2 regions of the Cernens ardua genome follow, and region 2 is predicted to be linked to the other one. Evidence: predicted binding sites of a transcription regulator. Region 2 holds the regulator's gene; the other holds the start of a gene.
The links. The regulator LexA, encoded in region 2, represses DNA repair genes until DNA is damaged. The targets are predictions, from matches to a motif close to TACTGTNTANNTANACAGTA.

Region 1 (5,098 bases), on a different contig from region 2:
GCAAACGAGATGATTTCTTCAGGCATGATGTGATGCTTTCTGGCAATTTGGTGAACGCTCGCCAGGCGCGATTCCACTTGATTCAGGCGCTCAGGATCGAGTTCGGCGCTGTTCAAATAGTGACTGAGTTCACTGCTCGCTTCGTCCAGCTGGATACCTGCTTCAGAAAGAAGTGCCAGCGCAGAGGCAATGGCCGGATTATTGAGTTCGGGCAGAGATTCCAGCGCCTGACGGGCCTGAGCGATCAGGGTAGTAGCACCCTGTTCGTCATCATCACAAAAATTTAGAGCTTGCTGTGTTTGCATCTGTGCCTGTTCGGCATGTGCCAATTGCGTTTGCTCGTGCTCCAGTTGTTCAAGCTCTCCCTCCTGCAGAGCAAGTTCATCCAATTCTTCGACTTGATAGCGTAAAAGCTGACGTTTCGCATTGGCCTCGCTATCAGTTTGCTGTGCTGTTTTGAGCCGTTGACGTGCCTTGGACCATCGGTGGTAAATCTGGCTCAGTTTTTCGACATCGCTTCCAATTCCTGCGTATTCATCCAGCAATGCCTGATGTTGCTGTTCACGAAGAAGGGATTGATGGGCGTGCTGGGCATGGATGTCGATCAGGTGGTCGCTCAGGGCTTTTAGATCCGCTAACGTACAGGGAGACCCGTTGATCCATGCCTTGCTACGCCCACTGGACGTAATCACACGCCGAAGAATGCAGGTGTCTGCCTCCAGTTCACGTGCATTCAGCCATGCTTGTGCGGCGGGTAACCGAGACACATCGAAACAGGCGGACAGTTCGGCCTTTTCTTCCCCCTGTTTCACACTACCTGCTTCGTATCGCCCGCCCAGGCAAAGCGACAGTGCATCCAGCAGAATGGACTTTCCTGCCCCTGTTTCGCCAGTAATGGCTGTCATTCCCTGTCGAAAATCAAGTTCAAGATGATCAACGATGACGTAATTGCGAATCGTGAGTTGTGTGAGCATGAAACCTCCGATCCGGAAATACCGGAATTGGAAACTGGCTGGGCCCGGAGACTACCGGCCGCCTGAAATCAATGTATCAGGTCTGGAGTCAAAGCCCTTTGACCATAAAAAAGCATGTTAACTTATACAGTGGTTGGTAGAGTTATACACCATGCATGTAATTATATACAGTAAAAATTATATTGTTGCCTGACTTGAGATTGAATTCTTGGGCCCCATCTTCTTTATATGGTTTTTGAAGATATGGTTTTTTGAAGCGGGTTTTCATTGTCTCTATCTGTGTTGTCATGATTTGTGTTGGCAAACGTGATGTTCATATTCAATGAGGCTGAGGATTCGCGTTCCACTTTTTGGACATATAGCCCGCATGGCTATATGTCAGGGCATAACCCTTTATTTATCAGGAGTAACCAGATGACTCATGATGCTCATGACCCTCGGCATGAAGAGCCTGAGGTCAACGAAGCTGAAAACAGTAACGATGAAGCCGTTGATGGCGAAAGGGTGGACGACTCCACCAGTGAATTGAAGGCTCGTATTGAAGAGCTGGAGGGGGAGCTGGCACACACCAAGGAACAGTCCATGCGTGTGGCTGCTGAAGCCCAAAATGTCCGTCGCCGTGCTGAGCAGGATGTGGACAAGGCGCGCAAGTTTGCGTTGGAGAAATTTGTCAAAAGTCTATTGCCCGTCGCCGATACGTTGGAAAAGGCGTATGAAACAATGCACCAAGAAGGCGTGGACGATGTACATTTGGAAGGCCTTCGCATGACCCGTGATATGCAACAGGATGCTTTTCAGAAGGCAGGGTTGGAGGTTATCGATCCGCAAGGCGAGCCCTTCAATCCAGAATATCATGAAGCCATGGCCATGGTGCCCAATCCTGATGTTGAGCCCAATACTGTCGTGGACGTAATGCAAAAAGGGTACCTACTGAACGGTCGTGTGATCAGACCTGCTATGGTGGCTGTCAGCAAGGCACCTTAAGACTGATTTTTTGCTCATAATGGTAAAAATGATGGTGATGGGGCCTTGAAAGTGAAATTTATGCCCCTATATCTGTATTTAGACAAGCAATCCGGGCGATTGCATGAATTAACAATTTTCTGGAGTCGCGGTATTTGACTTCAGTCACAAGCACAAGTCATGAGGTGATTCTACATGGGACGTATTATTGGTATTGACTTGGGTACTACCAACTCTTGCGTAGCAGTACTGGATGGTAAGTCACCCCGAGTAATTGAAAATGCTGAAGGTGCACGTACTACACCTTCCATCGTTGCCTACACTGACGATGGTCAGACGTTGGTAGGTCAGGCGGCCAAGCGCCAGGCAGTTACTAACCCGACCAATACGCTGTATGCCGTAAAACGTTTGATCGGTCGTAAATTCAGCGACGCTGAAGTACAGAAAGACATCAAGATCGTGCCTTACAAAATTGTTGAGGCCGACAATGGTGATGCATGGGTTGAAGTCAAGGGCGATAAAATGGCTCCCCCGCAGGTCAGCGCTGAAGTGCTGAAAAAAATGAAGAAAACAGCTGAAGATTATCTCGGTGAAACCGTGACCGAAGCTGTTATCACAGTTCCTGCTTATTTCAATGATTCTCAGCGTCAGGCTACCAAGGATGCCGGTCGTATCGCGGGGCTCGATGTAAAACGTATCATCAACGAGCCTACTGCTGCGGCATTGGCCTATGGCATGGACAAGTCTCGCGGTGATAAAACCATCGCTGTTTATGACTTGGGTGGTGGTACTTTCGATATTTCCATTATCGAAGTAGCCGATGTTGATGGCGAAACCCAGTTCGAAGTACTTTCTACCAACGGTGATACTTTCCTCGGTGGTGAAGATTTCGACAATAAACTGATCGACTATCTGGTCAGTGAATTCAAGAAAGAGAGCGGTATTGATCTTTCCGGTGATTCTCTGGCGATGCAGCGTCTGAAAGAAGCCGCTGAAAAAGCGAAAATCGAACTGTCCAGCGCTCAGCAGACCGATGTTAACCTGCCATACATTACGGCAGACAACACTGGGCCGAAGCACCTGAACCTGAAAGTGTCTCGTGCAAAACTGGAATCTCTGGTTGAAGATCTGGTGCAGCGGTCTCTCGAACCTTGCAAACAGGCGCTGTCTGATGCTGACCTTTCTGCTTCCGGTATTGATGATGTGATTCTGGTGGGTGGTCAGACACGTATGCCTTTGGTTCAGCAGAAAGTGGCTGAATTCTTCGGCAAGGATGCTCGCAAGGATGTAAACCCTGACGAAGCGGTTGCCATTGGTGCGGCTATTCAAGGGGGTGTTTTGGGCGGTGACGTTAACGACGTACTGCTTCTCGACGTTACTCCGCTGACGCTGGGTATCGAAACCATGGGCGGTGTAATGACTCCGCTGATCGAGAAAAATACAACGATTCCGACCAAGAAAACACAGACATTCTCGACTGCTGAAGACAACCAGACTGCAGTGACCATCCATGTACTGCAGGGTGAGCGCAAGCAAGCGGCTCAGAACAAGTCTCTAGGTCGTTTCGATCTGAGCGATATTCCGCCGGCACCTCGCGGTACGCCTCAAATCGAAGTTGCTTTCGATATTGATGCCAACGGTATCCTGAACGTTTCTGCAAAAGATAAGCAGACCAACAAGGAACAATCCATTGTTATCAAGGCTTCTGGTGGTCTGAGCGATGAAGAAATCGATCAGATGGTCAGCGATGCTGAAGCCCACCAGGCGGAAGACAAAAAATTCGAAGAGCTGGTTCAGCTGCGTAACCAAGCGGACGGTATGGTTCATGCTGCTCGTAAAACACTGGAAGAAGCAGGTGATAAAGCAGAAGCAGGTGAGAAAGAAAAAATCGAATCTGCGATCTCTGAGCTTGAAGAAGCGCTTAAAGGCGATGACCAGTCAGCCATCCAGTCCAAACTTGATGCGTTGACCGAAGCCTCCAGCAGCCTTGCCCAGAAAGTGCATGCCGATCAGGCACAGCAGGGCGGTGCTGAAGGTGCGGAACAGGCCCAGCAAGGCAAGAAAGAAGATGATGTCGTTGATGCCGAGTACGAAGAAGTCGACGACGACAAGAAAAAGTAAGTGAGATGTGCAAATAGGCATCCTGATAAAGGCTGATGTTCAGCCTTTATCTGATAGGCGTGGGAGTTTAGGCTTCCGCGCCATTTCATGATTAATACATTGGGCAAGGACAGAAGGGGCATTGGCTCCATTATTGTGCTTGCCCAACCGTGATTTTTTACACCAGAATAAAGGGCAATCATCAGGTGTTCGTGGAACATCTGGCCCAGGCGGCTATCTGGAGGCCGTTGGACTCATGGCAAAACGTGATTATTACGAAGTCCTCGGTGTCGACAAAAGTGCTGACCAAAAGGAAATCAAAAAAGCCTTTCGACGCCTGGCACAGAAATACCATCCTGACCGTAATCCCGGTGATGAAACCGCGGCAGTAAAGTTCAGGGAAGTTTCCGAAGCTTATGAAGTGCTCTCGGTCGAAGAGAAGCGCTCTGCCTATGACCAGTTCGGACACGCTGGTGTCGATGGTCAGGCCGGCGGCTTTGGTGGCGGTGGTTTCGGTGCAGGTGCAGGCGGCTTTAGCGACATCTTTGGCGATGTTTTTGGTGATATCTTCGGTGGAGGTGGCGGCGGAGGCCGTGGTCGCGGTCCTAATGGGGCCATGCGCGGGTCCGACCTACGCTATAACCTTGAGATTGATCTTGAGGAAGCCGTAGCAGGGACTACCGTTGATATCCGCGTCCCCCGATTGGCAGAGTGTAGCCATTGCCATGGAGAAGGCGCTGAGCCGGGTACCAAGAAACATACCTGTACCACGTGTAACGGTATGGGGCAGGTACGCATGCAACAGGGTTTCTTTGCTGTTCAGCAAACATGCCCTACCTGTCACGGTGCGGGTGAAATTCCCGATACGCCTTGCTCCGTCTGCCATGGTGAAGGGCGTGTACAGGAAACCAAAACGCTATCGGTCAAGATTCCGGCCGGAGTCGATAATGGTGACCGCATTCGCCTGAACGGTGAAGGGGAAGGTGGTGTCAATGGCGGGCCCGCAGGCGATCTCTATGTCCAGATTTCCGTAAAAAATCATTCTATCTTCAAGCGCGATG
Region 2 (5,098 bases):
CAAGAGACAGCGTTTTATCAGGGGTCTCTATATACAGTGATTCAAACGAACACATGGGGGGTATATGCGTAAGCCCTTCACGCAGCCGTTGAACGCGCCCTCCCTCATGATCTACCGCAATCAGGATATCAGGGCGTACCGCACGAATATCATCACAGAGTGCTCTGGTTTGCTCGGGTGAAGTCATGTTACGGGCAAACAGGATGATTGCACCGACAGAAGGATGGCGCAAAATCTGCCGATCCCCCTCATCCAATGAGGTAGAACCGACATCAATCATGATTGGACCCGGTGCAGCACGCATGAAACGCTCCTTGTCAAGGTGTACCGATTTTCCCTGTTTATGACTATGCCATGGCACACATTGGTATGCGCAGAATGTCTGAACTCACCATAGCCCGAGGAAGACGTACGATAAACACAAAAGATAATGGAGCGCTATTCTAGCGTTTCATGAAGGAAGGTACACGTAGAAATTAAATCTGATAGGCTTGGGGAGTGTCACCTCGAAATGACTACAGGCAATCCGGGAAAACAACAAAACATTCGGGGATTAAGTTCTATAACAGCAATTGGACTTGCACTGTCAGCAATACTGGATACAATTACAGCTATTATTGATACAGCATAGGTTAATGGCAATGACCCGACCCCTTACGCGCCGCCAACAGGAAGTTCTTGACCTCATCACCGAAACGGTGGCGACCCACGGGTATCCCCCCACTCGTGCAGAAATTGCCCGATCTCTCGGTTTTCGTTCGGCCAATGCTGCAGAAGAACATTTGAAAGCGCTAAAACGTAAAGGTGTTATCGAGATGATACCGGGGGCTTCCCGTGGTATCAGGGTCGTATCATCCCATCTTGCAAAAACGCAAGGCGGGGATGAAAAAAATGCTGATAAAAGAAGTACCGATAAAAAAGGCGCACCCTCTTCGCAACATACCACCGCAAAATTTGTAACTCCCCAGCAGGAGGCTGCCAATGCATCTGATGCTCCGGCTGCCGAGGGGCTTGCCATCATAGGGCAGGTAGCTGCCGGTAGCCCGGTATTGGCACAGGAGCATGTAGATCGCTATTGCCCACTTCCGCCGACCTTTTTCTCACCGAAGGCAGACTATCTTCTTCGGGTCAAAGGGCTCTCCATGCAGGATATCGGGATTTTGGATGGCGACTTGCTCGCTGTCCATCGTACCAGTGATGTTCGCAATGGACAGATTGTGGTTGCTCGTATTGGCGAAGACGTCACCGTCAAACGCTTTGAGCGTAAAGGCAGTAAAATACGTCTGTTGGCTGAAAACGCTGACTTTGCTCCTATTGAGGTAGATCCAAGCCAGGGCTTCGAAATAGAAGGCATTGGTGTAGGTGTTATTCGAGGAGATCAAGGCAGCGGCTTACACTAAAACGAGGCATTATCGGTTTCACTACTAGTTACCGGTTTCACTCACTATAAGTGCAGGCCCAACACTCCCTGGCCGTGTGCCTGGGGGTGCTTCAATGATTACCCACTATTCCCCCTCTACCGCCCCCCCCTAAAGCTCTCTTGAATACAGCTTCACGTTACTGGCCCCGCAGACAATTTTCCCAATATTTTTTCATACCACTCCTTATTCATAACCTCTGCGACTCATTGTAGGCTGGTCGCTATATATACATATACATTGACCAGCCATTGTGATCATGAAAGGGAGATATCAAGCAATCATTACGGATGAAATAATCACCTTCATCGGTATCATGCCGAGTTAACCTGTGTAGCAAAATTCTTGAGAAAGCCGTGAATGACTTGACATCACATTAACGGAATATGCTAACAATGAAGCGTAGAAGCGTAGAAGCGTAGAAGCGTAGAAGCGTAGAAGCGGAGAAGCGTAGAAGCGTAGAAGCGTAGAAGCGGAGAAGCGGAGAAGCGTAGAAGCGGAGAAGCGGAGAAACGGAGAAGCCAATATGCAGTGAATCATTCAGGATGATTCACTGCCAACAATCATGATCAATGCACTGTGACGTTATCACTTAACTCCTCGACCACTTCACCCTCTTCCCACAGTTTTGTGCGGGTAATGGCATGATCGATCATTTCACGCGCCACCTGAAAACGCGAATCACGTAGTAATTCCAGTGCATCCTTGGAAAAGCGCACACTGACCAGCGCTTCACCTTCCCCCTCGGAGGGACGCAAAACCACCTCGCCATCAGGCAGTTCAACGATCTCAAGAATCGCAGTTTCAGACATTTTTCACCTCTTCGATAAGTTGAGCCATTCTGACACAAAAAAGCGTCGGCACCTCAACTCGCGTGCAGTTTCGACTTCACAGCGTTTATAAAAATGCTCTCTTTTCGTACTCATGACACTTGATATCCACTCGCACAGATAATCATCAGCGAGAAGGCAAACACAGAGCGTACAAGGAAAAGGAATGGATAAACGGCAAGCCAGATAACCTGATAATAACATTGTCCGTCGACAAACGACAAAGGTCAGATGACATTACCACTCTTCAGCACCTTGCCGAAGTTCACTGGTCAATGCCTTCAAGTGCTTCAGTAGTGCCTGGAGGGGGACCGCATTGACATCGCTTTGGATCATGCCTGAGTTGACAGGTTGAGCAGTGGAGAGGCGCAACAGCCGCCCAAGGCGTGAATCCAATACATGCAGCTCGCCTTGCGGCGTCAGCAATGCAGAGTACAGACGATGAAGATCCCCCCCTTCCGAATAATAGCGGGAGAGAAACTGGCGCCAATCAGTGCCAACATGTTCGCTGGGTTTGATAAATTCAGCAATCAGAGAGGCAATCCCCCGTTCAATCAATGCCGCAGCACCCTCTTCCAACGCGTCAGGCAATGGCCCGACAGACGCTCCGGAACGCTGCTGATCAGCCTCTTTCAGCAAACTTTCAGCATGGTAAAACCAGCGATTGGTTTGACGCGCGGTTTCCATTGGAAAATCCCCGATACTTCGTCGAAGCGACTGGCAAGTACTGCTCACTCAGATGCATGGATCTTACGCCGAGCAGCAATTGATGTGCCCACCATCAACTTGCGACATGATACTTACAGGAGAAGCCTCTACCGCATGATGAATTATTCAATCAAATGGGGAGGCCCCAGAAAAAAGATCATCAATTCCGATTATTTCTATGGGTGACCGTTATTTCTTTGGCTTACGTTTATCCTCAACGTGCCATTTACCCTCGCTGTAAGTTGCACGCCAGCCGGTTGCCTTACCATCACGCTCGGTCATGATGAATTGCGCCTTGTTCTTGCGCGAAAAGCGAATCTGCGTGGGCAGTTTATCCGGGTCCTGCTGTGGTGCTTCCAGCAGGAAATGATACTTTTCAGGCAATTGATCCTTGTGGGGAATCAGCTCTTTCACCAGAGGGGCACGTGTCTCGCGATTTTTCGGGAATCCACTGGCAGCAAGGAACAGGCCACTGGCGCCATCACGCAGCACATAGTGATCTTCGACCTTTTGACACGCCAGCTCTGGCATATCGATCGGATCCATCTTGGGTGGAGCTGGCTGTCCATTCTTCAACAGTTTACGGGTATTACCACAAGCCTCATTGGTACAAGCGAAATACTTGCCGAAACGGCCCGAGCGCAACTGCATTTCTGATCCACATTTGTCACACTCCAGCGTAGGACCATCATACCCCTTGAGCTTGAAATGGCCCTTTTCGATTTCGTAATACCCGTCATCATCATTGCTGAGGTACAACTTGCGATGCTCATCAATCAGGAAACTATCCATGGCGTTTCCTGTCCTGGGATTACGACGCTTGGCGCGTAGCGCATCAGTTTCAGCGTCATCGTCGGCGTCCGCAGGCACCACTTCATCACCGGGAATCAGGTCGATGGTTTCCTTGCAGCGCTCACTCGGCGGTAGATTATAGCCCGAACATCCCAAAAAGACGCCGGTCGAACCAATGCGAATCTGCATAGGTCGACCACAGCGCGGACACTCGATATCCGTGGGAATGGGCGTATTGGGCCGCATCCCATCTTCACCTTCTGCATGGCTCAGGTTTTTGCTAAAGCCGGCATAGAAATCATTCAGGACATCAAGCCAGGGAGTATCACCCGCCGCGATAAGGTCAAGTTCATCTTCCATACGGGCAGTGAAGCCGTAATCCATCAAGTCCTTGAATGACCCAATCAGGCGATCCGTGACCAACTCACCCAGAATGTTGGCATAGAAACGACGACTATCAAGTACAACATATCCGCGCTCCTGAATGGTGGAAATGATAGAGGCGTAGGTAGATGGGCGGCCAATACCACGTTTCTCAAGCTCACGCACCAGGCTCGCTTCAGTGTAGCGTGCGCTGGGTTTAGTGAAGTGCTGCTGCGGGTCCAGTTTTTCCAGCGTAAAGGAACTCCCTTTCGCCAGATCGGGAACCGCCTGATCTTCATTGCGACTGGAAGAGGCTGCCACACGCGTATAACCATCAAACTTGAGCACGCGCCCCTTGGCACGCATGTCGAATCCAGCGGCCTTTACCGTAAGTGTGGTGGACAGGTAACGCGCAGGCACCATCTGACACGCCACGAACTGGCGCCAGATCAGATCATACAATCGTTCGGCATCACGCTCCATTCCATCTAGCTGCGTTGCCGACAAATTGACATTACTGGGTCGAATAGCCTCGTGGGCTTCCTGAGCATTCTCTTTGGACGCATAACGAACCGGCGCATCCGGCAGATAGGATTTGCCATAATGTTCATCAATATAATGACGTGCGGCCTCCACAGCATCAGTTGATAAATTCGTCGAATCCGTACGCATGTAGGTGATGTAACCAGCCTCATAGAGGCGTTGAGCAAGCGTCATGGTCTTGCGCACGGAAAAGCCCAGGCGACCGCTGGCGGCCTGCTGAAGCGTAGACGTAATAAAGGGTGCCCCCGGCTTGCTGGAAGTCGGTTTGTCTTCACGATCCGACAATTTCAGTTCAGCCGTTTTCAACGGCGCTATGGCCGTGTGCGTCTCTTCTTCGCTATTGGGACGGAATACCTTGTCATCCTTGCGAGCCAGCTCGAAGCGAACGACCTCCCCTTCTTCGGTGACAAGATCCGCATGCACATCCCAGAATTCTTCAGGCAC

Region 1: a site for LexA is predicted at 1,128-1,147, ahead of recN (DNA repair protein RecN). Genes of this name have one in related genera too.

The regions. Positions count from the first base shown of each region.
Region 1 covers NZ_JBPCZH010000008.1:43,677-48,774, reverse strand. Annotated here, with positions in the region: gene recN (DNA repair protein RecN) at 1-974, opposite strand, end outside; gene grpE (nucleotide exchange factor GrpE) at 1,389-1,958, shown strand; gene dnaK (molecular chaperone DnaK) at 2,133-4,058, shown strand; gene dnaJ (molecular chaperone DnaJ) at 4,294-5,098, shown strand, end outside.
Region 2 covers NZ_JBPCZH010000001.1:359,682-364,779, forward strand. Annotated here, with positions in the region: gene nagZ (beta-N-acetylhexosaminidase) at 1-304, opposite strand, end outside; gene lexA (transcriptional repressor LexA) at 642-1,400, shown strand; gene LMG33818_RS01640 (hypothetical protein) at 1,988-2,230, opposite strand; gene LMG33818_RS01645 (DUF6586 family protein) at 2,486-2,935, opposite strand; gene topA (type I DNA topoisomerase) at 3,146-5,098, opposite strand, start outside.